Regions from separate parts of the Pseudomonas sp. TE24901 genome, predicted to be linked through region 1. Evidence: riboswitches for the same ligand, from Rfam matches in the RefSeq annotation. Region 1 holds a riboswitch; the other holds the start of a gene.
What was found. A riboswitch is a leader RNA that binds a small molecule or an ion and turns the genes downstream of it on or off. The one in region 1 is predicted to bind manganese.

Region 1 (15,289 bases):
TTGCTGATTTTCGACGAGGTCATCACCGGCTTCGGGCGCGTGGGGCATTCGTTCGCCGCCCAGGCGTTCGGTGTGACGCCAGACCTGATGTGCCTGGCCAAAGGGCTCACCAACGGTGCCGTGCCCATGGGCGGTGTGCTGGTCAGCGGCACGGTGTATGAGGCTTTCATGCAAGGCCCGGAACAGGCCATCGAGCTGATGCATGGCTACACCTATTCCGCCCATCCGCTGGCCTGCGCGGCCGGTTTGGCCACCCTGGAGGTGCATGGGGCACTGGGCATCAATGCCCGTGTGCAGCAGATTGCGCCGCTGTGGCAGCGCACCGCACTGGGGTTGCGTGATAACCCGTGGGTGCAGGACGTGCGCGCCATCGGCTTGCTGTGTGCCGTCGAACTCAAACCCCGCGACGGTGCCCCGGGCGCCAGGGCGGGCGAGGTGGCGCAGCGCTGTTTCGACGCCGGTGTGCTGGTACGGGCTTCCGGGGAAAACATCGTGCTGTCGCCACCGTTGATCATCGACGAAGAACAGGTCGCGCTGGTTTTCAACACCTTGGGCCACGCCCTTGAGGCCACCCGATGAACAGCCTGGATTTCTATATTGACGGTGCCTGGGTCAAACCGTCGGGCGGTGAAACCTTGCCGGTGATCAATCCCTCCACCGAACGCACCATCGCGACCATCAGCCTGGGCACTACCGTCGACCTTGACCGTGCCGTGACGGCGGCCAGGCGAGGATTCAACGGCTACGCGCAGTGGTCCCGCGAACAGCGCCTGGACCTGCTGGCGGCCATCATCGACGGCTACCGCCAACACAGCGAAACGCTGGCGCAGTGTGTGCACCAGGAGATGGGCGCACCGTTGTCCCTGGCCCGCAGCGCGCACGTCCCGGCAGGTCTGGGCCATTTGCAGCGCGCCCATGAGGTACTCAAGGACTATGCCTTTGACCAACTCCACGGCAGCACGCTGATCAGCCGCGAGCCGATCGGCGTGTGCGGTTTGATCACGCCGTGGAACTGGCCGCTCAACCAGCTCACCTGCAAGCTCGCCCCGGCCCTGGCGGCAGGGTGCAGCATGGTACTCAAGCCGAGTGAAAAAGCACCGCTGTCGGCCATGTTGCTGGCGGACATCCTGCATCAGGCCGGCGTGCCCAAGGGGGTATTCAACCTGGTCAATGGTGATGGGCCGACCCTCGGGGACGGCATCGCTCGGCATGCCGGTATCGACATGGTGTCGTTCACCGGTTCCACCGGTGCGGGCATTGCGGTGGCGAAGGCAGCGGCGGATACGGTCAAGCGGGTGTCCCAGGAATTGGGCGGCAAGTCGGCCAACCTGATCCTGGCCGATGCTGATCTGGACGCCGCTGTGCGCCATGGCGTGAGCAGTTGTTTTCGCAACAGCGGGCAGTCGTGCAATGCGCCGACGCGCATGCTGGTGCCCCGTGCCTTGCAGGCCCGTGCGGTGGCGATTGCCCGGGACGTCGCTGCTGGCATCTGCTTTGTCGACAGCCACCCAGCGAGCGCCATGGGCCCCTTGGCCAACCAGGCGCAGTTCGAACGGGTACAGGCGTTGCTGGGTAGCGTGGACATTGCACCGGTGTGCGGCGGCGTGGGGCGGCCCGAAGGTATGACCACCGGGTTCTACGCAAGGCCGACGGTATTCGCAGATGTCGACCCGAACTCGCCCATCGCCCGTGAGGAAGTGTTCGGCCCGGTGCTGGTGATCATCCCCTATGACAGCGAAGAACACGCCATCGCCCTCGCCAATGACAGCCCCTATGGTCTGTCGGGCTATGTCAGTGCCGGCAGCCTGGAACGGGCGCAGGCCGTGGCACGGCGCTTGCGCACTGGTATGGTTCATCTCAATGGCAGCAAGGCCGACAACGGCGCGCCGTTCGGTGGCTACAAACAATCGGGCAACGGGCGCGAGTGGGGGGTGTTCGGCCTGGAGGATTACCTGGAGGTGAAGTCGCTGTTCGGCTACCAGCCGGGAGAGGGTTGACGATAAGGTTGAACTTAGCCGAGCTTGTTAGCTCCTAGACTCGTCGGCCGCTCTGGCCCTGAATTTCACAAGGAAGCGAAATGAGCTTGTTCCCTTTGCCAAAAATGCTTGTCAGTGCCGCGATGTTGTTGACCCTGGGCGGTTGCGTGACGATGTCCGGCGATTACAACGTCACGGCGGTGGACGCCAATGGGCAGCCGATCAAGATGGTAATGACCAGCCATGGCAGTGCGATCTACTCCTCGCGCAACGCGTTCTGCAGCAACTTCCCGAAAGCCACGGTGACCATCCGCGACTTTCACACCGGCGAAGAACTCAAGAGCGAAAGCCCTTACCACTGCCGCTAGGCGTTCTAGCTCCTGAACACCTGCTGCATGGCCTGGGGCGGTTGCCCGAAGGCCCGCAGGAAGGCCTGACGCATGCGCTCGCGATCACCGAAGCCGGTTTCGCGGGCCACCACCTCGACCGGGTGGCGGCTGGTTTCCATCAGCACCCGGGCGGCTTCCACCCGCAGCGACTCGATGGCCTTGGCCGGCGTCTGCCCGGTTTCCTCGCGGAACACCCGGCTGAACTGGCGTGGGCTCAAGCGCGCCACATCGGCCAGGGCGTCCACCGACAGGTCGTGGGTGAGGTTCTCGCGGGCATAGGCCAGGGCCAGTTGCACGCGGTCGGACCTGGGGTCCAGTTCCAGCAGGGCCGACACCTGCGACTGCTCGCTGCCCCGACGCTGGGCGATCACTAGTTTGCGTGCGATGCGCCGGGCGAGGTCGTGGCCCAGGTCGTTCTCCACCATGGCCAGTGCCAGGTCCACGCCGGCGCTCATGCCGGCCCCGGTCCACACCTGGCCATCCACCACGAACAACTTGTCTTCTTCCAACTGGATATGCGGATAACGCTTGCGAAAGGCCGGCGCGTGGATCCAGTGGGTGGTGGTGCGCTTGCCTTCCAGCAGGCCGGCGTCGGCCAGCACGAAAATGCCCATGCACAGCGAGGCCACGCGCCGCGACTGGGCCGAAGCGGCCTTGACCTGCTCCAGCAGGCTGGCCTCCGGCAGGCGGAACTCCATGTAGCCGCCGACGATCAATGTGTCATAGCCCTGTGGCCGAATCGGCGTGGTATTCACCGAGAAACCCTGGGACGTCATCACCGCGCCGCCGTTTTCCGACACCAGGTGGAATTCGTAGGCCGGCTCGCCCTGCAACAGGTTCGCGCATTCGAACACCGAGGCCACGCTGAGGCTCAGGCATTCGAAATTTGGGTAAACCAGCAGCGCAACACTGTGCATCGTTATTCTCCAAGGGGCATGGCAAGGAGGGGATTGTCGGCGGCGGGTGGGCAAACGGCAACTGCCATCGGGCATGTCCGAAAACCTTGCGGATATGACGTTGTGGCAACACCCCCCGGCTCCTAAGCTTCAACCCACACTCATCCCGAGGCACTCGACAATGAAAGTATTGATGGTATTGACCTCTCACGATCAGTTGGGAGACACCGGCCGCAAGACCGGCTTCTGGCTTGAAGAGTTTGCTGCACCCTATTACGCGTTCAAGGACGCCGGTGCCCAGATCGTGCTGGCATCCCCAGCCGGTGGCCAGCCGCCGCTGGACCCGGTCAGCGACCTGCCGGACTTCCAGACCGAACAGACCCACCGCTTCGCCGCCGACCCGGCTGCGCAACAGGCCCTGGCCAACAGCGTGAAGCTGGACACGGTCAAGGCTGCCGACTTCGACACGGTGTTTTACCCCGGCGGCCACGGCCCGCTGTGGGACCTGGCCGAATCGCCCACCTCCATCGCCCTGATCGAGGCGTTCGAGCGGGCCGGCAAGCCTATCGGTTTCGTGTGCCACGCGCCGGGTGCGTTGCGCCATGTCAAGGCCGCCAACGGTGAGCCGCTGGTCAAGGGCCGTCGCGTGACCGGGTTCTCCAACTCGGAAGAAGCCGCCGTGGAACTGACCGATGTGGTGCCGTTCCTGGTGGAGGACGAATTCAAGAAACTGGGCGGCCTGTACGAGAAGGGCGCTGACTGGCAATCCTTCGTGATCGTGGACGGCACGTTGGTAACCGGGCAAAACCCTGGCAGCTCCAGTGACGTGGCCAAGGCCCTGCTCAAACTCACCGCGTAATTTAATTAATCCCCTTATTGATTGGCGACTCCCAGGAGTCGCCAATGCTTTTGCTCGTCCAGGATTTGGAAAACCTCCCATGACAGACCCCATTTTAAGCACCCCGGTCACGCTGGGCGGCCATACCTTGCGCAATCGTATTGTGCTGCCGCCGCTGACCCGCCAACGCAGCGCCCAACCCGGTGATATCGCCACCGACCTGATGGCGCAGTATTACCGCCAGCGCGCCACGGCGGGCTTTATGGTCAGTGAAGGCACGCAGATCGAACCCCGTGGCCAGGGCTACGCCTGGACGCCGGGCATCTACACGCCGGAGCAGGTCGGGGGCTGGCGTAAGGTCACGGATGCCGTGCATAGCGAAGGCGGGGTGATCTTTGCCCAGCTGTGGCATGTGGGGCGCGTGTCTCACCACGGCCTGCAGCCAGAGGGAGCGGCCCCAGTGGCGCCGTCGGCTCTCCAGCCCCAGCAGGTCAAAGCCTTTATCGAAACCGCGCCGGGGGCCGGGGAGTTGGTGCAACCGCCGGTTCCTCGCGCGCTAAGGACTGAGGAGGTCAAGGACTTGGTCCGCCTGTATGCCGAGGCCGCACGCAACGCGATGGCGGCGGGTTTTGACGGTGTGGAGATTCATTCGGCCAACGGCTACCTGGTCAACCAATTCATTTCGGCGCACGCCAACACCCGTGACGACGAATACGGCGGCTCGGTGCACAACCGCCTGCGTTTCCTGCGTGAAATCGTCGCTGCCGTGAGTGAGGTGGTCGGCCCGCAGCGCCTGGGCGTGCGGTTCTCGCCCTTGTTCAGCGGCACCGACCAGGACCGCGTGTACATCGGCCTGGTGGAAGAGGACCCGCATTACACCTACCTCGAAGCGATCAAGGTGTTGGAGGCGGCGGGAATCGCCTACGTGTCCATCGCCGAAGCCGACTGGGACAATGCCCCGGAACTGCCGGACACGTTCCGCCGTGATGTGCGCGATACCTTCAGCGGGCGGATCATCTACGCCGGCCGCTACACCGCCGAGCGCGGTGCGCGGTTGGTCGAGGCGGGGCTGGCGGACTTGATCGGCTTTGGTCGCCCGTTCATCGCCAACCCGGACCTGCCGCAGCGGCTGTTCAATGGCTGGCCGTTGAATCCACTGCGGGTGGAAGGGATGTACGGGGGCTCGGAGCAGGGGTATACCGATTATCCCGCCTACCTGTAGAAGCACAGATGTTCAAAACAATGTGGGAGCGGGCTTGCTCGCGAAGGCGGTGGATCAGTCGGTGATTGAGTGACTGATAGGGTGCTTTCGCGAGCAAGCCCGCTCCCACAGGTGGGTGACGGTGGTGTTAGATAACCCGCAACACAATCTTGCCGATGTGATCCCCACCTTCCATCCGCGCATGCGCCTGGTCGGCCGCGGTGTAGTCGAACACCTGGTCGATCATCGGCAGGCAGCGTCCGGCCGACAGCAGCGGCCATACGTGCTCACGCAGCTGGGCGGCAATTGCCGCTTTTTCCTCGCCGGTGCGCGGGCGCAGCAGTGAACCGGTAACGACTGCGCGCTTGCCGAGGATGGTCAGCAGGTCCACGTCATTGGCCCGGGCACCGCCGAGGAAGCCCAGCATCACCAGCCGGCCGTCCATGGCCAGGGCCTTGAGGTTGTTGTTGAAGTAGGAGCCACCCATGATGTCGAGGATCACATTCACGCCCTGGCCCTCGGTTTTCTGGGCGATGACCTCGGCAAAATCCTGCTCGCGGTAATTGATGGCCTCGCCGCCCAGGGCACGGATGGCCGCGCATTTATCTTCGCTGCCGGCCGTGGCAAAGGCCTGGATGCCCAGCTCGCGGCACAGCATCAAGGCGGTGGTGCCGATACCGCTGGTGCCGCCGTGGATCAGCACGCGCTGGCCTTTGTGCGCGCCACCCAAGCCGAACAGGTTGGCCCAGACGGTGAAGAAGGTTTCCGGGATTGCGGCCGCGTGTACCCAGTCCATCCCGTCGGGAACGGGCAGGGCCTGGCCGGCCGGTACCGCGCAGAATTGCGCATAGCCACCGCCGTTGGTCAGGGCGCAGACCTTGTCGCCAATCGCGTATGCACTGACACCTTCGCCCAACGCCACCACTTCGCCGGCCACTTCCAGCCCAGGAAACGGGCTCATGCCGGGGCGCATCGGGTAGGTGCCGGCGCGTTGCAAGGCGTCGGGGCGGTTGACCCCGGCGGCGTGCACGCGAATCAGGATTTCGCCCGGTGCCGGGGAGGGCACGGGCTGCTGACGTGGCTTGAGTACCTCGGGGCCGCCCGGGGTGGTGATTTCAATCAGGGTCATCTGTGCTGGCAGGGTCATGGTGCGAATCCTGTAACGGTGAACGTATGGGGTGGGACCGCAAGGCGCGGTCATTGATTCAGTGGTGTTTCCATGGCGCCCAGCATAACGGCGATCTTTGATGCAATAATGCTGCGATTTGGCAAGCCACTGATGCATATATGCATCGTGGGAGGTGTATATGAACTGGGATGATGCGCGGGTGTTCCTGGCGGTGTGCCGCGAGTCGACCTTACGCGGGGCCGCACGGGTGTTGGGGGTGGACCAGGCGACGGTCGGTCGACGGGTCAATGCCCTGGAAAAGTCCTTGAACGCGACGTTGTTTTTGCGCACGTCCGAAGGCTATGCGCTGACGGCGGTGGGCGAGGCGGCCCTGCTGTCGGTGGAAAAGATGGAGCGCTCGGCGATTGAACTTGAGCGCCAGATCCAGGGCCTGGATGACCGCCTGACCGGCACCGTGCGGGTCAGCACCACCGATTCCCTGGCCATCGACTTCCTGATCCCGGCCATCGCCTGCCTGCACGACAAGCACCCCGACGTGCGCGTGCAGTTGGACGCCACCACCCAGATCCTCAGCCTGGCCAAGCGCGAAGCCGATATTGCCGTGCGCAACACCCGCCCGGAAAACCCCGACCTGCTTGCCCGGCGCATCGCTCGCTGGCCGGTGGGGTTGTTTGCGTCCCAGGGTTACATCGACCGTCACGGCGTGCCTGAACCGGGCAGCGTGTTTGAAGGCCACGACCTGGTGGTCTATCACCCGCACCTGCACAGCCAGAAAGACCTGGCGCTGGTCAACGAGCCGCTGGGACGTGGGCGCATTGTGGCGGCGGTGGGGTCCAGCCTGTTGGTGCGCCGTTCCATCGCCGCCGGTATTGGCCTGGGTGAATTGCCAGTGGACACCGGCGAGCGCGACGGGCTGGTGCGCGTCTGGCCCGAGCGGACCCGGACCTTGCCTTATGACGTCTGGCTGGTGACCCACGCTGACCTGCGCCACACCGCACGGGTGCGGGTGGTGATCGATGAAATCGTCGCGGCGTTTACCGGCATCGGCGTGTGACACCCAGCTTGTAGTGAGCGGGCTTGCCCCGCGCCGCGGTGCATCAGGTACACCGCGGTGGCAGGGATTAGGGCGGCTGCGCCACCCAGCGCGAGCAAGCTCGCTCACTACAAGATCGCCGTGGTGCATCAGATGCACCGTGGCGGCAGGGGATCAGCGGTTCAGGAAGGCCAGCAGGTCTTCGTTCAGCGCTTGGGTATGGGTGACCGCAAAACCATGCGGCGCATCCTTGTAGACCTTCAACTGGGCGCCCTTGATCAGCTCGGCGGCGGCCTTGCCGGTGGTCTCGAACGGCACGATCTGGTCGCCATCGCCGTGAATCACCAGGGTTGGCACGTCGATCTTCGCCATGTCCGGGCGGAAGTCCGTCTCGGAGAACGCAGTGACGCAATCCACCGTGGACTTGAGCGAGGCCTGCAAAGCGATTTGCAAGGTCTGGGTCAACACGCCGGCGGAGACGGTCTGGCCCTTGTTGATCCCGAAGAACGGCGTGTTGAAGTCGGCGATGAACTGCGCGCGGTCCTTGAGCAACCCGGCCTTGATGCCGTCGAACACGGCGGTGGGCACGCCTTGTGGGTAATCCGGTTTCTGGCCGAACAGCGGGGTAACCGCGCCCAGCAATACCAGGCCGGCCACGCGGGCGCTGCCGTGGCGGGCGATGTAGCGCGCCACGTCGCCGCCGCCCATGGAGAAGCCCACCAGGGTCACGTCCTTGAGGTCCAGGTGTTCGATCAACTGGGCGATGTCATCGGCGAAGGTGTTGTAGTCGTTGCCGGTCCACGGCTGGTCCGAACGCCCGAAGCCGCGACGGTCGAACGCGATGGTGCGAAAACCCCGGCTGCTCAGGTATTCCATCTGGTATTCCCACATATCGGCATCCAGCGGCCAGCCGTGGCTGAACAGCACGGGCTTGCCGCTGCCCCAATCCTTGAAGTAGATCTGCGTACCGTCTTTGGCAACGAATGTGCTCATGGAAAACTCCTGGGAGGGTGGGGTGAAAGCATTACGTCGCACTATTGCGCCAAACCGGACGAAGGGCTTGTACGGATGTGCTCGGTTGAACGGTTCAGCGTCTATGCTGGTCCACTGACCTCCAACGTCAGATCACACAGGTGAACGAAATGGCCAAGACTTACAGCTACGCCGCCCAGAACGCCAAGGATTCCCTCAAGCCCTACACCTTCGAGCGCCGCGCGCCGGGGGCTGATGACGTACAGATCGACATTCTCTTCTGTGGGGTCTGCCACTCCGACCTGCACACCGTGCGCAACGAATGGAACAACACCCTGTACCCCTCGGTACCGGGCCATGAAATCGTCGGCCGCGTCACGGCGGTGGGCGCCAATGTGAAGAAGTTCAAAGTGGGCGACCTGGCCGGTGTCGGTTGCATGGTCGACAGTTGCCAGCACTGCGCATCCTGCGCCGAGGGCGAAGAGCAGTACTGCGAAAACGGCTTTACCGGCACCTACAACGGACCGATGTTCGGGGGTGAGAACACCTTCGGGGGTTACTCGGACAACATCGTGGTCAAGGAACAATTCGTGCTGCGCATCTCCCACGGCGATGCCAACCTGGCGGCCGTGGCACCGTTGCTCTGCGCCGGTATCACCACCTATTCGCCGCTGCACCACTGGAAGGTCGGCCCGGGCAAGAAGGTCGGCGTGGTCGGCCTTGGCGGCCTGGGCCACATGGCGGTGAAAATCGCCCATGCCATGGGCGCCCACGTCACGCTGTTCACCACCTCGCCCAACAAACGCGAAGACGGCCTGCGCCTGGGCGCCGACCAGGTGGTGGTGTCAAAGAACTCGGACGAAATGGCCAAGGTTGCCAACAGCCTGGACTTCATCCTCAACACCGTCGCCGCGCCGCACAACCTTGATGCGTTCATCAGCCTGCTCAAGCGCGACGGCACCATGACCCTCGTTGGCGCACCCGACAGCCCACACCCGTCGCCGGCGGTGTTCAACCTGATTTTCAAGCGCCGCAGCCTGGCGGGTTCGTTGATCGGCGGCATCCAGGAAACCCAGGACATGCTCGACTTCTGCGCCAAGCACAAGATCGTCTCGGACATCGAGATGATCGATATCCAGGGCATCAACGAAGCTTATGAGCGGATGCTCAAGGGCGATGTGAAATACCGCTTCGTCATCGACATGCAGAGCCTGAAAAAGGAAAGCCACGCGGCCTGATTTGAGCGAGTGGGAAATGCTTTTTGTGGGAGCGGGCTTGCTCGCGAATACGGTGTATCAGTCACAGATTTGTCACCTGATCCACCGTATTCGCGAGCAAGTCGAATCGTCGCACCGCCGCTCCCACACCTGTTATGTGTTTGGTTCAGGCCGACAAGTGCTCATACAAAATCGTCGCACCCACCAGCATCAGCACCACACCACCGACCATCTCGGCGCGCTTGCCCACCACCGTGCCCAGCACACGCCCGAGCATCATGCCGATCGTGACCATGGTCATGGTCGCCAGGCCAATGGCCGCTGCGGCCACCAGGATATTCACGTCGACAAATGCCAGGCCCACGCCCACGGCCAGGGCATCGATGCTGGTGGCAAACGCCGTCACGGCCAGGATCATGAATGAATGCTGGGTCGGTTTCTCGACCTCTTCATCCTCGGCCTTGAACCCGTTGTAGATCATGTGCAGGCCCAGCGCGACCAGCAGGGTAAAGGCGATCCAGTGGTCCCACTGTTCAACCCAACGAGTGGCAGCGTGGCCGATGGCCCAGCCGATCATCGGCGTGATGGCCTCGATCACACCAAAGATCAGGCCGGCGCGCAGGGCTTCGGTCAGGCGTGGTTTGTGCAGGCTGGAGCCTTTGCCAATGGCCGCCGCAAAGGCGTCCGTGGACATGGCCAGGGCGAGAAGAATCAGGGAAATGGGGTTCACGGTCAGGCTTCCAGTCGGGCTGCATGAGTCAACGACACACCCACACGCCCGACTTCTGGCATGGATATGTCGCTGGTCTCACCAACCACAACGGTGTTCGTACCACGGCAGGTTGCCGAATATGTTGATACGAACGCTTCTGAACGGGTCAGAAGCCGGTTACTCCCCAACGAAGGGCTGCATCATAGAGGGCCAAACATGAAAAAACCGTCAACGGCGTTCACCCGCGCTTGATGTTCAGCTCTATCAGTTGGTCGGAATGATCTTCGACACCAGCTCCACCACCGTCTTGGCCTGCAGCTTCTTCATCAGCCGCGCGCGGTGCACTTCCACCGTACGATGGGAGATCGCCAGGCGCAGGGCGATTTCCTTGGACTTGTAGCCGTTGACGATCAACAGGGCGATTTCCCGCTCCCGTGGCGTGAGGTCGCCGGTGCCCTGGTGGGCGCGGTCCAGGCGTTCGAAGTGCCAGATCATCAGCTTGAACGGGTCCTCGGGCGTGAGGGTGTAGCCATGGGACTTGGCCCAGAACACTTCACCGTTTTTGTGCTGCATGAAACGCTCGTCGGAGTAGAAACCGTTGTCGCTGTCGAGCAGCCAGTCGTGGCTGCGCTTGCCGATGGCGTGGTAGTCGGCCTGGGACGGGTAGATCAACAGGGTCAACTGGTTGAGCAGGGCCTCGCGCGGGTAGCCGAACAACTGCAGGAAGGCTTCATTGCAGTCGACCATCACGCGGTGACTGGTCACCAGCTGCGGTGCGGGGGAGCGTTGGAACGCCAGGCGTTCGATGTCGGGAAATTGCCGGGTAAACACGGTCATCAGGCATCCTGCCTCGTTGTTTTTCTCACCTGGAGGCTACTTATCCGTGTAAGTAGTTACACGAATTGGCGAGCGACCAGTGGTGGGGCATTGTAGGGAATGTACGCACCAAAAACAGAAGAAATTGATTATGACTGCTCAAAGCGTCTCCATTGTTGCCGCCGGTCATTCGCGTTTTGGTCGCCTGGAAGGCACCACCCTTGAAGACCTGATCGTGCAAGTCACCCGTGAAGCCCTGGTGGATGCGGCCATCGATGCCGCGCAGATCGATGCGGTGTTCCTCGGGCATTTCAACGCGGGGCTGGTGCCTGACGGCTTTGCCTCTTCTCTGCTGCTGCAGGCCGACCCGGGGCTGCGCTTCAAGCCGGCCACGCGCTGCGAAAACGCCTGTGCATCCGGCTCGGCGGCGATCCAGGCCGGGGTGAACGCGATCCTGTCCGGCAGCGCCGAGTTGGTGCTGGTGGTCGGTGCCGAAAAGATGACCCACACCTCCACGGCGGCCGTCACTCAGGCCCTGGCCGGCGCCGGCTACCAGAATGACCCGGCAGAAGCCGGCCTGAGTTTTCCGCAGCTGTTTGGCCGTGCGGCCCGACAATACGCGGAGCGCTATCACTGCCCGCTGGCGTCGATGGCGGCCATCGCCACCAAGAACCACTCCAATGCCATGGCCAACCCGCTGGCGCAGATGCACCGGGTGATGGATTTCGAGCATTGCAACAACGTGTCGCCGAGCAACCCGTTTGTGGCCGACTCCCTGCGCCTCACTGACTGCTCGCTGATCAGCGACGGCGCCGCCGCCATCATCCTGGCCTCGCCCAAGCGCGCCCGTGCCTTTCGCCGTGACGTGCAGATCTGCGCGATGACCCAGGTCAACGACTGCCTGCCCATCGCCCAGCGCGACATTCTCGCGTTTGAAGGCCCGCAGCGGGCGATCCACGCAGCGTTGCGCGGGGCGAACATCACCCTGGCCGACCTGAGCTTTGCCGAGGTGCATGACTGCTTCACCATCGCCGAATTGCTGATCTATGAAGCCATGGGTCTGGCGCCCAAAGGCGAGGGCCATCGCGTGCTCGACAGCGGCGTAGTGCGCGCCGGCGGGCGCTTGCCGGTGAACCTGTCCGGTGGCCTCAAGGCCAAGGGGCATCCGGTGGGGGCCACCGGGGTATCGATGCATGCCCTGGCGTTCCGCCAATTGACCGGCGAACCCATCGGCCTGGCCGTGCCCAACCCCGAGTTCGGTCTGGTGTTCAACATGGGCGGGATGGCGGTCGCCAACTATGCCTCGGTCCTCCATGCGCGGCGTTGCTGAACCATGAACATTGCCAACTGGCTGCATGACACCCAACGCCGCGACCCCCAACGCCCTGCGCTGTTCGACGGTACGCGGCAAACCGCCGACTACGCCGCCTTCGCCGCCCATGCCCGCCAACGCGCCGCCTGCCTGGTGGACCAGCACGGGCTGGGGCCCGGCGATGCGGTGGCGGTGCTGATGAAAAACAGCGGCGACTACCTGGAGTTGCTCTACGCCATCTGGTGGATGGGCGCGGTCGCGGTGCCGATCAACGCCAAGCTGCACCCGACCGAAGCCGCGTGGATCGCGACTAACGCTGAAGCGCGCCTGATCTTCACCGATGGCGGCAGGGTGTTTGCCTCACGCGACCTGCCTACAGGCTGCAAGGAGCTGGACGGCCACGTGCTGCCCCCGACACGGCCATGGCCCACCCTGGAACACCCGGTGCCACGCCAGGACTCAGACCTCGCCTGGCTGTTTTACACCTCCGGCACCACCGGGCGCTCCAAGGGCGTGATGCTGTCCCATGGCAACCTCATGGCGATGTCGCTGTGTTACCCCACCGATGTCGACCCGGTGAGTGGCGATGATGCGGTGGTATATGCCGCGCCGATGTCCCATGGCGCGGGGCTCTACAACTTCATCCACGTGCGCTGCGGTGCCCGGCACGTGGTGCCGGCCTCGGGCGGCTTTGATGCCGCCGAGCTGTTCGGGCTCGCGGCTGAACTGGGCAACGTTTCGTTGTTCGCCGCGCCCACCATGGTCAAGCGCATGGTCGAACAGGCACGGCGCCAGGGTTATACCGGCGAGGGCATCAAGACCGTCGTCTACGGCGGCGGCCCGATGTACCTGGCGGACCTGCGCGAAGCCCTGGACACCTTCGGCCCGCGCTTTGTACAGATCTACGGCCAGGGCGAAAGCCCGATGACCATCAGCGTGCTGCCGCGCGCACTGATCGCCGACCGCCAGCGGCCGGATTGGGCGACCCTGGCCGCATCCGTCGGTCACGCGCAATCCTGTGTGGAAATCCGCATTCTGAATGCCGAGCACCAGCCGGTGCCCACTGGCGAGCGCGGTGAAATTGCCGTGCGCGGTGCCACGGTAATGCAAGGCTACTGGCGCAACCCCCACGCTTGCGAGCAAGCCTTGGTAGACGGCTGGCTGTTGACCGGCGATATCGGTTTTCTCGACCCGGCTGGCTACCTGACCCTCACGGACCGTTCCAAGGACGTGATCATCACCGGCGGCAGCAACGTGTACCCCCGTGAAGTCGAGGAAGTGTTGGCCCAGCACCCCGAGGTGTTTGAAGTGTGCGTGGTGGGCGAACCGGACGCGCAGTGGGGCGAGTCGGTGGTGGCGTTTGTGGTGACCCGCAGCGGTCAGGCCCTGGACGATGCTGAATTGACTGCCTGGTTTCTCGAGCGCATGGCCTCGTTCAAGAAACCCAAGAAATACCTGTTCCGCGATGAGCTGCCGAAGAACAGCTACGGCAAAATCCTCAAGACCGACTTGCGACAGCTGTTGAAAGCAGGGAGTATCGCCGCCGTTCGCTGAACCCGTTTTCCATGGATAGATAACAGACAAGGAGTCCCTTCAATGGGCATTCACGCGCAAGACACGGTCCGCAAGCGGCGCCGTGCGTTTCTCGGTGCCACCTCCGGCCACTTGATCGAGTGGTACGACTATGGCGTCTACGGCTTTCTCGCCGTGTACATCGGCCAGGCGTTTTTTGTCTCCGATGACCCCACCACCAGCCTGCTGGCAAGCTTCGCCGCGTTTGCCCTGAGCTTCTTCATCCGGCCGCTGGGCGGGCTGTTCTTCGGCCCGCTGGCCGACAAGATCGGCCGTCGCAAGACCCTGATCATGGCGCTGGTGATGATGACCGGTTCCACGGTGTTGCTCGGCCTGTTGCCCACCTACGCCACCCTCGGCATCGCCGCGCCAATCCTGCTGATCCTGGTGCGCTGCGTGCAGGGCTTCTCGGCCGGTGGCGAGATCGGCACGGTCACCAGTTTCATCTCCGAGTACGCTGGCCCCGGCCGACGCGGCTTTGCCACCTGCTGGCTGATGGTCACTGCTGTACTGGGCCTGTTGCTGGGCGGCGCCGTCGCCAACGGCATGACATGGGTGCTGGGCGCCGACGTGATGCAGGAGTGGGCGTGGCGCGTGCCGTTCCTGATCGCCGCGCCGCTGGGCTTTATCTCCATGTACATCCGCCTCAAGCTTGAAGACAGCCCCGAGTTCCTCGCCCTGCAGCGCGCCGGGCAAACCTCCCGCGCGCCGCTGCGTGAGGTCTGGCAGTGGAAGCGGGCGATTGCCCTGGTGTTTTTTATCATCACCCTGCACAGCTCGATCTTCTACCTGGTGCTGACGTTCGCGTCGACCTACATGGCCAAGATCCTCAAGTTCGACAGCGGCACCACTTTGCTCTACGTATTCGTGGCGAGTTTCTCGGCGGCGTTTGTGATGCCGTTCGGGGGGGCGTTCACCGACAAGTACGGGCGCAAGCCGTTCCTGATGGTGATCGGCACCTTGGCCACCCTGGCGATGTTCTGGCTGTTCAAGTCGGCACCCACGGCCACACCGGCATCGTTCTTTGCGCCGTTGATGGCGGTGGCGATCCTGTTCGGGCTGTATGCGTCGTCCACCTATGCGCTGATGAGCGAGCTGCTGCCCACCCGTATTCGTTCCACCGGGATTGCCGTGGCGTACAACGTGCCGGTGGCGGTGTTCGGCGGCAGCGCGCCGCTGATCTCCACCTGGCTGATCAAGGTGACGGGCGACATCACCTCGCCGTG
Region 2 (15,289 bases), on a different contig from region 1:
TTTAGTGGCCAGCGTTTACTGGTACTGCTGGTACGGGTTGCCCTGGAACTGGTTGTTCTGCTGTGGCGCCTGTTGCTGCTGTTGGGCAGGCTGGCCATATTGCTGACCAGGGATCGGACCCAGGTTCACCTCTACACGACGGTTCTGGGCACGGCCATTGACGTCGGCGTTGCTGGCGATCGGGTTATCCGGGCCGGCACCGCGTGCGCTCAGGTTGGTCGGGCTCACGCCTTGGGACGTCAGGTAGTTGGCCACGCTCTGCGCACGACGCTGGGACAGGTCCATGTTCAGTTGGCGGCTGCCGGTGCTGTCGGTGTAGCCGACGATCTGGATGGTGTTCTGGTTGAACTGCTTGAGCGAGTTGGCCAGGTTGTTCAGCGGCTGATAGAAGCTGCTGGAGATCGCGTCCGAGTTGGTAGCGAAGGTGATGTTACCCGGCATGATCAACTTGATCTGGTCACCCTGGCGCTGAACTTCAACCCCGGTGTTGGCCATGCTGGCCCGCAGTTTCTTTTCCTGCTGGTCGGCGTAGTAGCCATAACCCGCGCCACCCAGGCCGGCCACGGCGGCGCCAATGAGGGCACCCTTGCCACGGTTGTTATGGTCGATGGCGGCGCCGGCCAAACCACCGGCCAGTGCAGCCAGGCCGCCGTACTTCGCTGTGTTGCTGATACCCGATGAGCCGTTCGCCTGTCCTTGGCTGCCATCGTATGGATTAGGAGACGCACAGCCGGACAACAGGGCAACAGCCGTGGCAACGACAAGCAGACGACGCGAAGTGAACATGAAGGAAGCTCCTACTTTTGCATTCTGTGATGCAGAGGACATTGGCAATGGACCTGTGCCGAGCTTGGAACACGACAAACGGCAAAAATTCCCTGCCCGGCAGACCCCCGCTCCACAACAGGTGGGCACACTAAAACCCTAGCAGACGCTTCCTGAACGGTGATTGTCATTTTCTCTATAAGAGTCGTAGGACAGTCGCCTCTTGGTATCCGGAAAAACACCGAGTCGCGGCCTATGCCCGCACAAAAGGGTTCTCACGCATCTCATCGCCCAACCGCGTGTCCGGACCATGACCCGCCACGACCGTGGCGCCCTCATCCAACGTGTACAGGCGCTGCTTGATCGACCGCACGATAGTCGCCTGGTCCCCACCCCACAGGTCCGTTCGCCCCACGCCACGGCGAAACAGGGTGTCGCCGGCAATCAACAATTTGGCATCGGCAAACCAGAAGCTCATAGAGCCCGGTGTATGCCCTGGGGTATGCAGCGCCACGCCGCAGCCGCAGGCCAGTTCCTCTTCGTGCTCAAGCCAGCGATCCGGGGAAGGCACTGGCGTGTAGGGCACACGAAACATCTGGCATTGCATTTCCAGGTTATCCCAGAGGAATTGATCCTCCTTGTGCAGATGCAAGGTGGCACCGGTCTTCTCTTTCAACTGGCCGGACGCGAGGAAATGATCAAGGTGGGCATGGGTATGGATGATGCTCACCACCTTGAGGCCCAGCGCGTCGAGACGGGCCAGGATCAGTTCATGGTTGCCGCCCGGGTCGACCACGATGGCGTTTTTGGTGATCGGATCGCCAATGATGGTGCAGTTGCACTGCAACGGACCGACGGGGAAGGTTTCGCGAATAAGCGTCGGCAGTTCAGGTTGCATCAGAAGGCCTCAAGTGCGAGTGAATAGGCATTTTTCGGACGTTCTCGCCAGAATAATTGCACCAGTAAACCAGACTGGGCAGCCTCCTTCCTAGCCAATCAACCGCAACTCCTGCGCCCTTGCCACCGCCTGCGTGCGCCGCTCTACGCCCAGCTTGCTGTTGATATGGCTCGCATGGGTCTTCACCGTGTGCAGCGAAATGAACAACCGATTGCTGATCTCCTGGTTGGAACAGCCTTGCGCGATCAGCTGCAGCACCGCCAGTTCGCGGTTGCTCAAGGTTTCGTGGCCGGGTGAGGTTTCGACAACCGCAACCACCGGAAGCAGCCCCAACAGGCTTTGATTCAGCAAGCCATGGGGGTCTTTGCCCAACTGCTCGCGCATCCAGTCGGGGTGGCTCTCCAGCAAGCGCTGGAAGGGTTGCAGCGCACCACCGGCTCCCGCTTCAAGGGCCCGGGCCAGCACCGACCGCGCCTTGGCTTCCTGGCCGGTTTCGAGCAGCAGATGCGCCTGTTGGGTCAGCGCCATCAGGGCAATCATCTGGCGGCCGTCGTTGTGTGCCTGTTGGGCCAGCTCATCAAGCCGTTGCAGGGCGGCGGCAGGTTGATGGCGTGTGGCGTCCAGCGCGGCTTGCTGCAGGCCGATGTGTTGCGGCAGGTGCGGATGAAACTCCGGGGCCGCAGCGGCATGCTCGCCGTTGTAGGTCTGCCCCAACCGCGCCAGCCAGGCATCGGCCAGGTCGGTGCGGCCCTGGGCCAGCCACAGTTCGCATTTGATCAGGGTGATCATCGCCAGGTAGTAGATCGGCGGCACATCCCAGATATGCATCAGGCGCTCGGCTTCGGCGAGTTCGGCGAACGCCTTGGGAAAATCATTGCGCCGCCCTTCGAAGTTGGCGATGACGCAATGCCCGATCAGCACACTGATATCCCGGCAGGCACGCGCTTCGGCCAAGCCGGCACGCAAGCGCGCCAAGCCGGTTTCAGGCTGATAGCGCGCCAGCAGCAAATAACCTTCGTAGAGTGATAAGCGCGCACGCACGGCGTACAGCCGCTGGGGCGCCAGGCCATGCAAACGCTGCAGGCCCTGACGCACCTCATCGAGCGAGCGCAGGATTTCGCCCCGGGCCTGCAACACGCGGGCGCGGTCGTAATGGGCCAGGGCTTCGAACAACGGGTTGCCGACGCGCTGCGCCAGCTCCAGGGACTCGCGGTTCAGGCCACGGGCGCGCCACAGGTCGGCGTCGACAATGGCCAGGTTGGACAGCGTCGACAGGCACATCAGGCGCTGGCCGTAGCGCTTTTGCGGCAAGCTTTCCAGGGCCTCGCCGCAATAGCGCTGGGTCAGTTCGCGGTCGCCGCGCCCCCGGGCGATGATCCCGCTCAGTGCCAGCCACTGGGCCAGCATCGACTTTTGCGCGGTGGCCGACGGTGCCGGCAGGAAGCGACTGAGGTAGCCGGACAACTCTTCCGCCGCATCCAGCTGGCACGCCAGCCCCAGGGCCCAGCTGTAGAGCACGATCAAGCGCGGCGTGCTGATCAGCAGGCTGTCGGGCAAGTCCATCTTCCAGCGCAACAGCATGCCCACGTTCTGCTCGGCCAGCAATTGCTCTTCGGACAGGTTCTGAACCAGGTTCGCCGCCACGTCGAGATGACCGGCGCGCAACGCCTGCTCCACCGCTTCATCGATCAATCCCTGGGCGTTGAACCAGCGGCACGCTCGCAGGTGCAGGCTGGCCACCGGCAATGTGGCGTTTTTTGCGCGACGGGTGCGCAGCAAATCGGAAAACAGATGGTGATACCGGAACCAGTGGCCCTGCTCGTCCAGTGGCACCAGGAATACTTGATGTGCCTGAAGGTAGCGCAGGGTTTCGGCACTGTCGTGGGCATCGCGCACTGCGTCGCACAGTTCGGCGCAAAAACGTTCCTGGGGGGCGGTGTCGTAGAGGAACGCCTGGACTTCGGCAGGCAGGCAATCGATCACCTCTTCAAGCAGGTAATCGCGAATCAGCCCTTCCCCGCCGTGCAGGCTCTGCGGCAAGGCACCTTCATTGCCGGCCTCAGAGGCGGCCAGCAACCAGAAACGCAGGCCAGCCACCCATCCTTCACTGCGCCGGATCAGGTTATCCAGCGCCTCGCCGCGCAGTGAGTTGCTGTGCTGGTGCAATACGGCCAACGACTCATCGTGGGTCAGCCGCAGGTCTTGCTCGTGCAACTCCAGCAGATGCCGTGACAGGCGCAACCGCGCCAGGTGCCAATCCGGACGCTGGCGACTGGTGACCAGTACCACCAGGCCGTCGGGCAAATGATTGAGGAAAAACTGCAGGCAGCGATCCAATACCGGCCCCTGGGCCAGATGGTAGTCATCCAGTACCAGCAGCAACGGTGCGCGCGTGGAAAGGTGCAGCGTCAGCTCGTCTAGCAAGCCATCGAGCCATTCTTCAAAAGCAAACGGCTGGTGACGCTGGCGCATTTTCAGCAATCCCAGGGACTGGGCGCCGATCTGGGGGAAATATTGCTGCAGGCCGTCGAGCAGGCGTTCGAGGAAACGGCCAGGGTCGTTATCCCGGGGGCTCAGCCCCAGCCACAGGCTTTGCCAGTGGGCCGGCAGGCCCTGGCAGAACTCAACCGCCAACGAACTCTTGCCGAACCCCGCTGGCGCGCTGACCAGCAGCAAGCGCCCCTCCAGCCCCGCACTCAGGCGCTCGCACAGGCGAGGCCGCAGCACGTAGCCGTCAGGCAGCGGTGGCCTGAAAAAGCGTGCTTCCAGGGGCGGAATCACGACGCTTGCAGGCCCTGGGATTCGGGACAGATCAGTCATCGCCGGGCTCTTGTAGAAGGCTGTTGTCGGCATTGCAGATGTCCGCAGACTAGCGGTAAAAGCGGCGGGTTTGTAGATCTTTGCAACATTTGCCTGAAAAAGAACTGCGACAAAAAATCTCAACACAAACAAATGTGGGAGCTGGGCTTGCCCGCGATGCAGCCACCTCGGTCTGTCAGACCTACCGAGGTGATGCTATCGCAGGCAAGCCAGCTCCCACACAAGCCCAGCTTCTACATTGGCGAATTATCGCGGGTTAGCGGACGCCATCCTGGCGCAGGGCCGCCGGGGTGAAGTCGCTGGTGGTGGCGGTGAAGCCGAAGTCATAGGCCTGTTTCTCTTCGTTCTTCATGCCCAGGGCCAGGTAGCGGCCGGACTGCAGGTCGTAGAGGGTTTCCAGGGCGTACCACGGCACTTGCTTGTCGTAGTAGTTCTCGGCATGGGCTTCGGCGACGCGCCACAGTTGGCCACGGCCATCGTAATGGTCGATCACCGCGGCTTGCCAGGTGTCTTCGTCGATGAAGAAGTCACGCTTGGCGTAGATGTGACGCTGACCTTCCTTCAAGGTGGCGACCACGTGCCAGACGCGGCGCAACTCGTAACGCGCCAGGTCCTGGTTGATGTGACCGGCCTTGATGATGTCGGCGTACTTGAGCTTCGGATCGTCGATCTTGTAGCTGTTGGAGGCGATGTAGATTTCTTTCTTGCCTTCCAGCTTCCAGTCGTAGCGGTCCGGTGCGCCGTTGTACATGTCGAGGTTGTCGGAAGTACGCAGGCCGTCGGCGGCAGTACCCGGGCCATCATACGACACTTGCGGCGCCCGGCGCACACGGCGCTGGCCGGCGTTGTAGACCCACGCCGAACGCGGCTCCTTCACCTGGTCCAGGGTTTCGTGCACCAGCAGCACGCCACCGGCCAGGCGGGCCGGCGCGGTCACTTGCTGCTTGAAGTAGAACAGCACGTTGCCCGGGTTTTTCGGGTCAAAGTCTTTCATCTTGTCGCGGAACACGAACTGGTCTTTGAAATACACCAGGCTGAAGGAGCCGTTGGTTTGCGGCGTGGCCTGGGTTACCAGGCGGGTTACGCTGCCACCGCGATAACGGGTGATGTGGTTCCAGATGACCTCCACGCCGCTTTTTGGAATCGGGAACGGTACGGCGGTTTCGAAATTCTCCAGGCCGTTGCCGCCCGACACCAGGTTAGTGGTGGTGGCGTTCTTCTTGATGGCCGCGAACACATCCGCCGGCACGGTGGCGCCGCGATGGGTCGGGTAGACCGGCATCTTGAAGGTGTCCGGGTAGCGCTTGAACATTGCGTACTGCCCCGGCGCCAGCTTGTCTTTGTACTGTTCGACGTTTGCCGCGGTGATGGTGAACTGCGGTTGTTCACTGGCGTAAGGGTTGGCCAGGAAACCACGGGCGTCGACAGCGCCAGCGTTGGTCGGCAGCGGCGACCACTTCGGAATGGTGCCCGCCGCGTTACCGGCCATTTCAGCGCCCATCGGCGTCAGGGTCGTGCCCAGCTTGGCGGCTTCATCCGCCGACACTGCCGCCATGACGTTGCTCGCCAGGATCGACAGCCCAAGCACACCCACGTGCAACAGACTTTTGGTTATTTTCATGTTCTGGTCTTCCTGAAATACAGACTGCAAAAAGAGTGTGTGCTTAGAAGTTCACGCCGAAGCTCAGGGCGACAAAGTCGCGGTCATTCACGGTGCTGTAGTCGCCGCCGAAGAAGTTGGTGTAGTTCAGGCTGGCGGTGTAGGTGTTCTGGTATTCCGCATCCAGACCCAGGCTGACCGCTTTACGACCTTCTTCGAAGTTGGCACCAGGACCTGGCGAATAACCCTTGACGTCATGGGACCAGGCAACGCTCGGCTTGAGGTTCACACCGGCGAACACATCCGGGTATTCCCAGATGGCACGACCACGGTAGCCCCACGAGGTGGACGTGGTGAAACCGTCGTTGTTGCAGTTGGCGGAGACGTTGCTGGCATCGGCTCCCGGGCCTGCACCGGCGACAGTCCGCCCGTTGAGCGTCGGGCAGAAACCATTGGGCAAGGTGCCAGGGCCGAACACTGGATCGCGGCCATAACGCACATCATTTTTGCTTTCCAGGCCACCCACGTGAGTAACCCCGACTTCGCCCACCAGCGTAAGGCGGCTGGCGCCCATGACCTGATCGAAGAAGTGCGTAAAGGTCGTCTGGAACTGGGTGATTTCCTTGCGGTTGTAGCCGTGGAGCAGTTGGCCCGGCGAGCCTTTGATGATCGACGCATCACCCAGGCCTGGCAAAGGCGTAACACCGGCATACAGGATGTCAGTGGAGCTGATTTGAACCGGCGCATTCGGGCGATAGCTCAACTCACCACTCCAGGCGGTGCCGGTAGGTAGCGTGGTGGAGAAACTCAGGCCATAGAGGCGAATATCTTCCGGGTATTCCATGAAGTACCGGGAGTTACCCGCCACGACCAACGGTGCCAATTGGCCCAACGGTGCCGCACTGTTGAACGCCGCCTGGGAAGCCGCTTGCGCGCTGAAGATCGGCGCACGGCTGTGGTAGTTCATGAAGTACGCGCCGAACTCGGTGTCCAGTGGTTCGAAGTTGTAATGCAGCGCCGCGCCCCACTGGCCGCTGTCACGCGCATCGTCGTCGCCACCGCGACGCACCAAGACGCCTTCGTTGTTGATGTCTACGCCACGGGCAGCCAGTGCCGGCAGGAATGCCGTCGGGATGGTCGAGCGCTTGTTCAAGACACGCAGGTTGTTGTTGCAACCGTCGGACACGATATCGGGCTGCGAGAAGAACGTGCCGCAGTTGTCGGTCACCGTCTGGTCCCATTCCAGCTGGTAAAACGCCTCGGCCGACAGGTTGTCGGTGAGGGTTTGCGACACATAGAACATGTTGACCGGAATCAGGCCTTCCTTGATCTCGGCCCCCGGGCGACGGAATGCGGACACGTCGATCGGGTTGATGGAGTTGATGCCGCCGCCGATGAAGGTACTTTCACCCCAGCTCACCACCTGCTTGCCGAAACGCACGTTGCCCGGCAAATCGGCAATGTTGTAGTTGTGGTAGATGAACGCGTCGAGGATCTGCCCGCCAGAAGACTTGGCGCCTTCCTTGCGGTTGTTGTCGCTGATGTCCTTGAACGGACGGCTTTCGTCCTTGAGTTCGAAGTCGTACCAGTACTTGCCGCGCACAAACACGCCGGTGTCGCCGTATTTCAGTTCCAGGTCATGAATGCCCTTGAAGATCTTCGAGAACGTCTCCCCGCGCTTGAAGTTCAAGTGGCCGTCATCGGAGGTCTGGGACAGGCCCTTGCCGCCGTTGTTGACCCCGATCAGATCCTGGTTGGGTTTGGCCGTCGACCAGCTCGCCCCCACCGACAGGGAGGAGTCAAAGCTGCCTTCGATTTCACCGATGTTGAAACTGACGCCGAATGCGGGCCCGGCGAGCGTAGAAGCGAGACTGACGGCCAAGGGCAGTCTTGCCCGGCGCCAGAACTGGTTTACTGAGGTCATCGACGCTACTCCATGTGCATTATTGTTATGGCAGTGAGCTTTTTCTTACAGATGCATGTAACGGCCGGAATACAACGATTCCAATGCCGGACGGCAACCGAGCCCCCATGGCCCGAAGCGCAACATCCTTGAAAAACTCTGGGAAGGACTATAGCCAGCAGGGGGTATCGCTTGATCCCTCTAAAGTGTGATTTGCATCACCGACCCGTCTGCCGCAACCCTTTCGCCATGCCGACAAAGGTCGGCGGGGCAAGGATGGCTGAAAATCGGCAAATCACAAGTGAAGGCGCCAGATAGAGCATTGCCGCGCCCGAACGGGCGCGGCGGAAAGCATCACAGGGTGGACAGGAACGTACTGTTGTTGGCCTGCCATTCGATGATGTCGATGCGGATACGTTTTTTGTCGAGCTTTCCTACGCTGGTCTTGGGAATTTCAGTAACAACCGCGATCTGGCTCGGAATCGCCCACTTGCTCAGGTGGCCCAATTCAACGAAGGGCTTGAGGTGTTCCTTGAGCTCCCGCGCACCTATCACATGGCCATCACGCACCACCAGCAAGGCAAACGGACGCTCGCCCCACTGCGGATCGGCAATGCCCACCACCGCTACTTCGCGTACCGCCGGGTGTCGGCTGACCAGGTCTTCCAGGGCCAGGGACGAGATCCACTCCCCGCCCGTCTTGATCACATCCTTGATGCGGTCACGGATATCGATCACGCCAAATGCATCCAACGTGGCCACGTCACCGGTGTGCATCCAGCCGCCTTCCCACAGCTCGGCGCCCTTCTGAGGCTCGTTGAAATAACCTTCGCTGAGCCACGGCGCCCGCAGTACCAGCTCGCCCTGGGACTCGCCATCAGCAGGCAGGAAGTTGCCGTCAGCGTCGATGATTGCCGCCTCCACCAGCGGCCCGGGCACACCGGCCTTGATGCGGTAGGTGGTGCGTTCATCCTCGGTGCCGGCCATCAGCTCTTCATTGAGGTGGGCACAGGACACCAGCGGCCCGGTCTCGGACATACCGTACGCGGCCGTCAGCTGAATCCCACGGGCCTTGGAGGCTTCGTACAAGGTCCGATTGAGCGCACTGCCGCCAATCACGATTTTCCAACCGCCAAAATCCACGCCCTGGGCTGCCTTGGCATTGAGCACCATCTGCAGGATGGTCGGCACGCAGTGGGAAAACGTGACCTTTTCCTTGCGCCACAGCTCCACTAGGTACTCGGGGTCGTAGCGGCCGGGGTAGACCTGCTTCAAGCCAAGCATGGTCGCCACATACGGCAGGCCCCAGGCGTGTACGTGGAACATAGGCGTGATCGGCATGTACACGTCGTTGGTGCCCAACAGGCGCACGCTGTCGACGCTGCCCATGATCGTCGCCACGCCCATGGTGTGCAGGACCAGTTGGCGGTGGGTGAAGTACACGCCCTTGGGGTTGCCGGTGGTGCCAGTGGTGTAGAAGGTGGTGGCGACCGAGTTTTCGTCAAAATCCTGGAAGTCGTACGAGGGGCTGGCGGCGGACAGCAGGGTTTCGTACTCGCCCACCAGGCCTGGCAGCTCGGCGGTCTTGGCGTCACCGTCGGTGAGCAGCAAGGTCTTGTCGACGGTCGTCAGGTGCCCGGCAATCGCCTGGTAGAGCCCCACGAACTCGCTGTTGACCAGCACGAAGCGGTCTTCGGCGTGGTTCATGGTGTAGAGGATCTGTTCCGGCGACAGGCGCACGTTGATGGTGTGGATCACCGCGCCGATCATCGGGATGGCGAACATGCATTCGAGGTAGCGATGGCTGTCCCAATCCATCACTGCCACGGTATCGCCGGCCTTCACCCCGGCCTCGGTCAGCACATTGGCCAGTCGGGCCACCCGCTCGATCAGGGTGGGGTAGGTGTAGCGCAGTTTGTCGCGGTAGATGATTTCCCGGGTTTTCTCGTAGCGGGTCCCGGACATCAACAGGCGTTTGATCAACAGCGGGTATTGGTACGCGCCTTCGGCGGGTGGGATAACACGGGTCTGCAACATACGAATCCCTTATCTGACTGCACGGTCTTGGCTTGAAGACTTGCACTTTAGAGACCTTATGTTTCAGCCAAATCAGCCAAAGGAATGATTTGCAGCGCCCAATGAATGCTAGCTTTGAGCCATTACCGATACCTTACACAGATCCAATGTGGGAGCGGGCTTGCTCGCGAATGCGGTGTGTCAGGCAATACCTTCATTGCTGATCCACCGTATTCGCGAGCAAGCCCGCTCCCACATTTGGACTGTGCTCATCCAGAGATATCGTTTACTTCATGCTGGTAAACGCCAGCTTCACCCCAATCGCAATCAGCACCGCGCCCATGGTGCGGTCAAACCAGTGGCCCATGCGGGCAAAGCCGGCGCGCACGCGCTGCTGGCTGAACAGCATGGCCACCAGGCAGAACCACAGCGCTGTCGCCACCGCCAGGTACACGCCGTAACCGGCCTGGATCGCCAGCGGGGTGTGCGGGTTGATCACCACCGTGAACAGCGACAGGAAGAACAGCGTGGCCTTGGGATTCAAGCCGTTGGTCACGAAGCCTGCGGTAAACGCGCCGCGCGGGGTGCGCTCGCCCGCTTCGCGGTGCAACTCGCCTTCGACCGGTGGTTTGGCGGGCTGCGCACGCAGGGCCTTGAAGCCGATGTACAGCAGGTACGCCGCGGCCGCCCATTTGAGTGCGTTGAACAGCACGATGGACTGGGACACGATCAAGCCAATGCCAAGCAACGAGTAACCCACATGCAGAAAAATCGCCGACCCCACACCCAGGGCTGTCCAGGTTCCGGCGCGACGGCCGTGGGTCACACTTTCACGCACCACCACGGCGAAATCCGGGCCGGGGCTGGCCACCGCCAACAAGTGAATCAAGGCTACGGTCAAAAACTCGGCGACGTACATGCTCACTCCATTAAGTAACTGATTATTTCATCTGATAGGCTCCGGAGATTACGCCTTCAAACCCTGTCGCAAAAGGTACAGTTGATGACGAACAATCGCCGTGCGGTCTTCCTTGATCACCCTTCCCTGGACCTGGGGGACCTTGACCTCAGCGAGCTGCGAGACAGCTTCAGCGAGTTGCAGTTGTACACGGATACCACGCCACAGAACGTGGTTGAACGGGTGCAAGGCGCCCACGTCGTCATCAGCAACAAGATCGCCCTCAGCACCGACACCCTGGCGGCCTGCCCGGAACTCAAGCTGATCCTGGTGTCGGCCACCGGCACCAACAACGTCGACCTCGACGCCGCCCGCGCGCACGGCATCACCGTGAGCAATTGCCAGGGCTACGGCACGCCGTCGGTGGCGCAGCACACGCTCATGCTGTTGCTCAACCTGGCCACGCGCTTGAAGGACTACCAGCGGGATGTCAGCGCCGGCAAATGGCAACAAGCCAAGCAGTTCTGCCTGCTGGACCACCCGATTGTCGAGTTGGAAGGCAAGACCCTCGGCCTGCTCGGCCACGGCGAGTTGGGCGGCGCGGTAGCGCGCCTGGCTGAGGCCTTCGGCATGCGCGTGCTGCTCGGTGCGATTCCGGGGCGCCCTGCCCGCGCCGATCGCGTGCCGTTGGATGAGTTGCTGGCCCAAGTGGACGCGCTGACCCTGCACTGCCCGCTCAACGAACACACCCGCGACTTTATCGGCGCCCGTGAACTGGCGTTGCTCAAGCCTGGCGCGTTTGTGGTCAATACCGCACGCGGCGGCTTGATCAACGAACAGGCGCTGGCCGATGCGTTGCGCAGCGGTCACCTGGGCGGCGCGGCCACCGATGTGCTGAGCGTGGAGCCGCCGGTCAATGGCAACCCACTGCTGGCCGACGACATCCCCCGACTGATCGTCACCCCGCACAACGCCTGGGGCAGTCGCGAAGCACGTCAGCGCATCGTCGGCCAACTGGCGGAAAACGCCCGGGGCTTTTTCAGCGGCGCACCGTTGCGCGTCGTGAGTTGATAAACTGCGCCCCTTTTCAAGGAGCAGACCATGGATCCGCGCAGTGAAGTACTGCTTCGTCAGGCCGAACTTTTTCAAGGCAACCTGCTGCTGGTCGGGTTGCCTGCCGACGACTTGCTGGGCCGCCTGCCCAATGCCCACGGCTGGAGCTGGCACGCGGGCGACCAGGCAGCCCTGGACGCACGCTTCCCCGAGCGCAGCCAATTCGGCGTAAACGTGCCCGACCGTGCGTTCGATGCCGCCGTGATTTTCCTGCCCAAATCCAAGGACCTCACCGACTACCTGCTCAACGCCGTGGCCGCACGCCTGCCCGGCGCCGAGCTGTTTCTGGTAGGGGAGAAAAAGGCCGGCATCGAAAGCGCCGCCAAACAGATGATCCCGTTTGGCAAGCCACGCAAGCTGGATAACGCGCGGCACTGCCAGTTGTGGCAAGTCACCGTGGCCAATGCCCCGCACGCGGTCGAACTGGAAAGCCTGGCCCAGGTGTTCGATGTGCCGCTGGCCGAAGGCCCCCTCAAGGTGGTCAGCCTGCCCGGCGTGTTCAGCCACGGGCGACTGGATCGCGGCACCGAATTGCTGTTGGAACACTTGGACAAGCTGCCCAGCGGCCACCTGTTGGACTTCGGTTGCGGCGCCGGCGTGCTGGGGGCTGCGGTCAAACGTCGCTACCCGCACAACAGCGTGACCCTGCTCGATGTGGATGCCTTCGCCGCCGCCAGCAGCCGCCTGACGCTGGCTGCCAATGGTCTGGAAGCCGAGGTGCTGACCGGTGACGGAATCGACGCCGCGCCAATGGGTTTGAACGCGATTTTGAGCAACCCGCCGTTCCATGTCGGGGTGCACACGGATTATTTCGCTACGGAAAATCTGCTGCGAAAAGCGGCGAAACACCTGGCAAAAGGCGGCGAACTTCGCCTGGTTGCCAACAGCTTCCTCAAGTACCAACCGCTGATCGAAGAGCATCTGGGCGTGTGCGCAATCAAGGCCGAAGGCAATGGTTTCCGCATTTACCGTGCCAAGCGCGGCTGACGGGCGTTTGAAAAAGAAGGCTTGCCGAATGGGTTTTGCCTAGGCAGAATCCGCTCCGTCCTAGGGGAGTAGTCTCCCACGAGCGCCACGCTCGTCCGGCATACGTCAACATACTTGGTCAGCAGACCATGGCGTATGCGACCCAGGAGTCCGCACAGACGGACCGGGGTTTGACAAGACCTATGACACGCACACCTTACCCGGGGCGGGAAGGCTGTACGTGTCATAGCCGTGTCGACCCGCCCCTGGAAACCTACCTGATGCTGGATTCATTACTCGTACCTACCGCAATCGTTGCCTTGGCCGAAATCGGCGACAAGACGCAACTGCTCGCGCTCATCCTTGCCGCACGCTTTCGCAAGCCCTGGCCGATCATCGCCGGCATCGTCGCCGCGACCCTGGCCAACCATGCGGCGGCCGGTGCCGTGGGGGCCTGGTTCGGAAGCTTCTTCTCGGATGCGGTGCTGCATTGGATCCTCGCGGCGAGTTTCTGCGCCACGGCCTTGTGGACCCTGGTACCCGACAAGCTCGACGATGACGAAGCCAGCACCACGCGCAAATTCGGGCCGTTCCTGACCACGTTGATTGCGTTCTTCCTGGCGGAAATCGGTGACAAGACGCAGATCGCTACGGTGATGCTGGCGGCGCAGTACCCGGAGTTGTGGCTGGTGATCATCGGCACCACCCTGGGCATGCTGATTGCCAACGTGCCGGTGGTATTGGCGGGGAATTTCGCGGCGGAGAAACTGCCGCTGACCTTGATTCGCCGACTGGCAGCCACGGCGTTCTTTATCCTGGCCGTGGTGGCGGTGTACAAGGCCATGCAGAGCAGCGGCTGGATCTAGATCTGTAAACCCAATCCAATGTGGGAGCTGGCTTGTCGGGTCGCCGCATCGCTGCGATGCAGGCGACTCGGTCTAACAGATGAACCGAGCCGATGCTATCGCAGCGGTGCGGCGATCCGACAAGCCAGCTCCCACATTTGGATCATCAGCGAACCTGGAGCATCAGGATTTTTTGGCCTGCTGGTACAGCGGCATCACTTTTGGAATCGCGGCTTGCAACGAAGCGATTCGGCTGTCGGAAGCCGGGTGTGTGCTCATGAACTCAGGAGGCGCGCCTTCCGAAGCCTTGGCCATCTTGTTCCACAAGGTAATCGCTGCATTCGGGTTGTAGCCGGCACGAGCGGACAACTCCAAACCAATCAAGTCAGCTTCGTTTTCATTGGCGCGACTGTTGGGCAAGGTCATGCCGTACTGAACGGCTGCATCACCGAGTGCCATGCTGTTCTGACCCAGGCCAAAGATCGCGGCAGCACCCTGCTTGGCCATCTCGATACCGTATGCCTTGGACATGGCTTCACGGCTGTGCTCGCGCAAGGCGTGGGCGATTTCATGGCCCATTACCGCCGCCAACTCATCATCGGTCAGCTTGAGCGTTTCGATCAGCCCGCTATAGACAAAAATCTTGCCGCCTGGCCCGCAGTTGGCGTTGATCTCGTCACTCTTGATCAAGTTCACTTCCCATTGCCATTGCGCCGCATCCGGGCGGAAAGCCGGCACCTGGACAATCAAACGCTTGGCAATGGCCTGCACGCGTTTGGCATTGGCACTGGTCTTGTCGACAACGCCCTTGCCACTGGCCTCAGTCAACGTCTTTTGGTAGGACTGCGCGTACATCTGGTCGACTTCCTGGCTCGACAACATGCTGTACATATATTGCTTGCGCTCAACGCCTACTGCGCCGCCACTGGTGGTGTTGACCGCCTGGCAACCCGCCATGAGCAACGCCGCAACCAAACCACTTACCGCCCAAGACTTCTTCATGAACACGCTCCCTGAAAACATGCCGCGTATCGTAGGCGGTCAATTGTATTGGCGCCAGATACACCAGACGTGTAACCGCTGGATTTCGGATACATCCCACACCTTCACTGCGGCAGCGAAAGTCTCATTTGCGACACCCCGCACTATTTTGTAGGACAAGCCTTAAGCCTCCCGACCCCGTGGCCGATACAAAAAAGCAGCCAATCTCCCCCTGCGTCCGGAGCGTTCATGAAATTCAAGTCGATTCAGTTTTCTGTCGCGGCACTGACCGGGGCCATCGTGCTGAGCGTGGTCGCAGTACTGGTGCTCTACGCCTTGTTTGCCGGCGCACGCACCCAGGAAATGGTGCAGGAACGCACCCAGACGCAGTTCGAGCAAATCATCGAACAACGCCTCACCACCCTGGCGCAAACCCAGGCCACGCTGATCCAGCGTGAGTTGGAAGCGCCCCTGGTGACGGCCA

Region 2: it holds a riboswitch for manganese, as region 1 does, so the genes downstream of both, ACVWVP_RS04895 (TMEM165/GDT1 family protein) here and mntP (manganese efflux pump MntP) in region 1, are expected to answer to the same signal.

The regions. Positions count from the first base shown of each region.
Region 1 is NZ_JBSSAF010000018.1:80,699-95,987, forward strand. It holds gene ACVWVP_RS27650 (aminotransferase class III-fold pyridoxal phosphate-dependent enzyme) at 1-579, shown strand, start outside; gene ACVWVP_RS27655 (aldehyde dehydrogenase family protein) at 576-1,997, shown strand; gene ACVWVP_RS27660 (hypothetical protein) at 2,078-2,344, shown strand; gene ACVWVP_RS27665 (GlxA family transcriptional regulator) at 2,350-3,282, opposite strand; gene ACVWVP_RS27670 (type 1 glutamine amidotransferase domain-containing protein) at 3,443-4,120, shown strand; gene ACVWVP_RS27675 (alkene reductase) at 4,200-5,321, shown strand; gene ACVWVP_RS27680 (NAD(P)H-quinone oxidoreductase) at 5,449-6,447, opposite strand; gene ACVWVP_RS27685 (LysR family transcriptional regulator) at 6,608-7,483, shown strand; gene ACVWVP_RS27690 (alpha/beta fold hydrolase) at 7,637-8,455, opposite strand; gene ACVWVP_RS27695 (NAD(P)-dependent alcohol dehydrogenase) at 8,605-9,672, shown strand; gene mntP (manganese efflux pump MntP) at 9,818-10,381, opposite strand; yybP-ykoY riboswitch at 10,392-10,561, opposite strand; gene ACVWVP_RS27705 (LuxR C-terminal-related transcriptional regulator) at 10,628-11,200, opposite strand; gene ACVWVP_RS27710 (acetyl-CoA acetyltransferase) at 11,331-12,509, shown strand; gene ACVWVP_RS27715 (class I adenylate-forming enzyme family protein) at 12,513-14,045, shown strand; gene ACVWVP_RS27720 (MFS transporter) at 14,088-15,289, shown strand, end outside.
Region 2 is NZ_JBSSAF010000002.1:250,388-265,676, reverse strand. It holds gene ACVWVP_RS04940 (OmpA family protein) at 16-786, opposite strand; gene ACVWVP_RS04935 (MBL fold metallo-hydrolase) at 1,019-1,663, opposite strand; gene ACVWVP_RS04930 (LuxR C-terminal-related transcriptional regulator) at 1,754-4,483, opposite strand; gene ACVWVP_RS04925 (DUF1329 domain-containing protein) at 4,740-6,104, opposite strand; gene ACVWVP_RS04920 (DUF1302 domain-containing protein) at 6,148-8,007, opposite strand; gene ACVWVP_RS04915 (fatty acid--CoA ligase) at 8,341-10,023, opposite strand; gene ACVWVP_RS04910 (LysE family translocator) at 10,289-10,921, opposite strand; gene ACVWVP_RS04905 (2-hydroxyacid dehydrogenase) at 11,006-11,971, shown strand; gene ACVWVP_RS04900 (methyltransferase) at 12,002-13,000, shown strand; yybP-ykoY riboswitch at 13,051-13,172, shown strand; gene ACVWVP_RS04895 (TMEM165/GDT1 family protein) at 13,261-13,845, shown strand; gene ACVWVP_RS04890 (M48 family metallopeptidase) at 14,008-14,826, opposite strand; partial or broken gene ACVWVP_RS04885 (HAMP domain-containing protein) at 15,055-15,289, shown strand, end outside.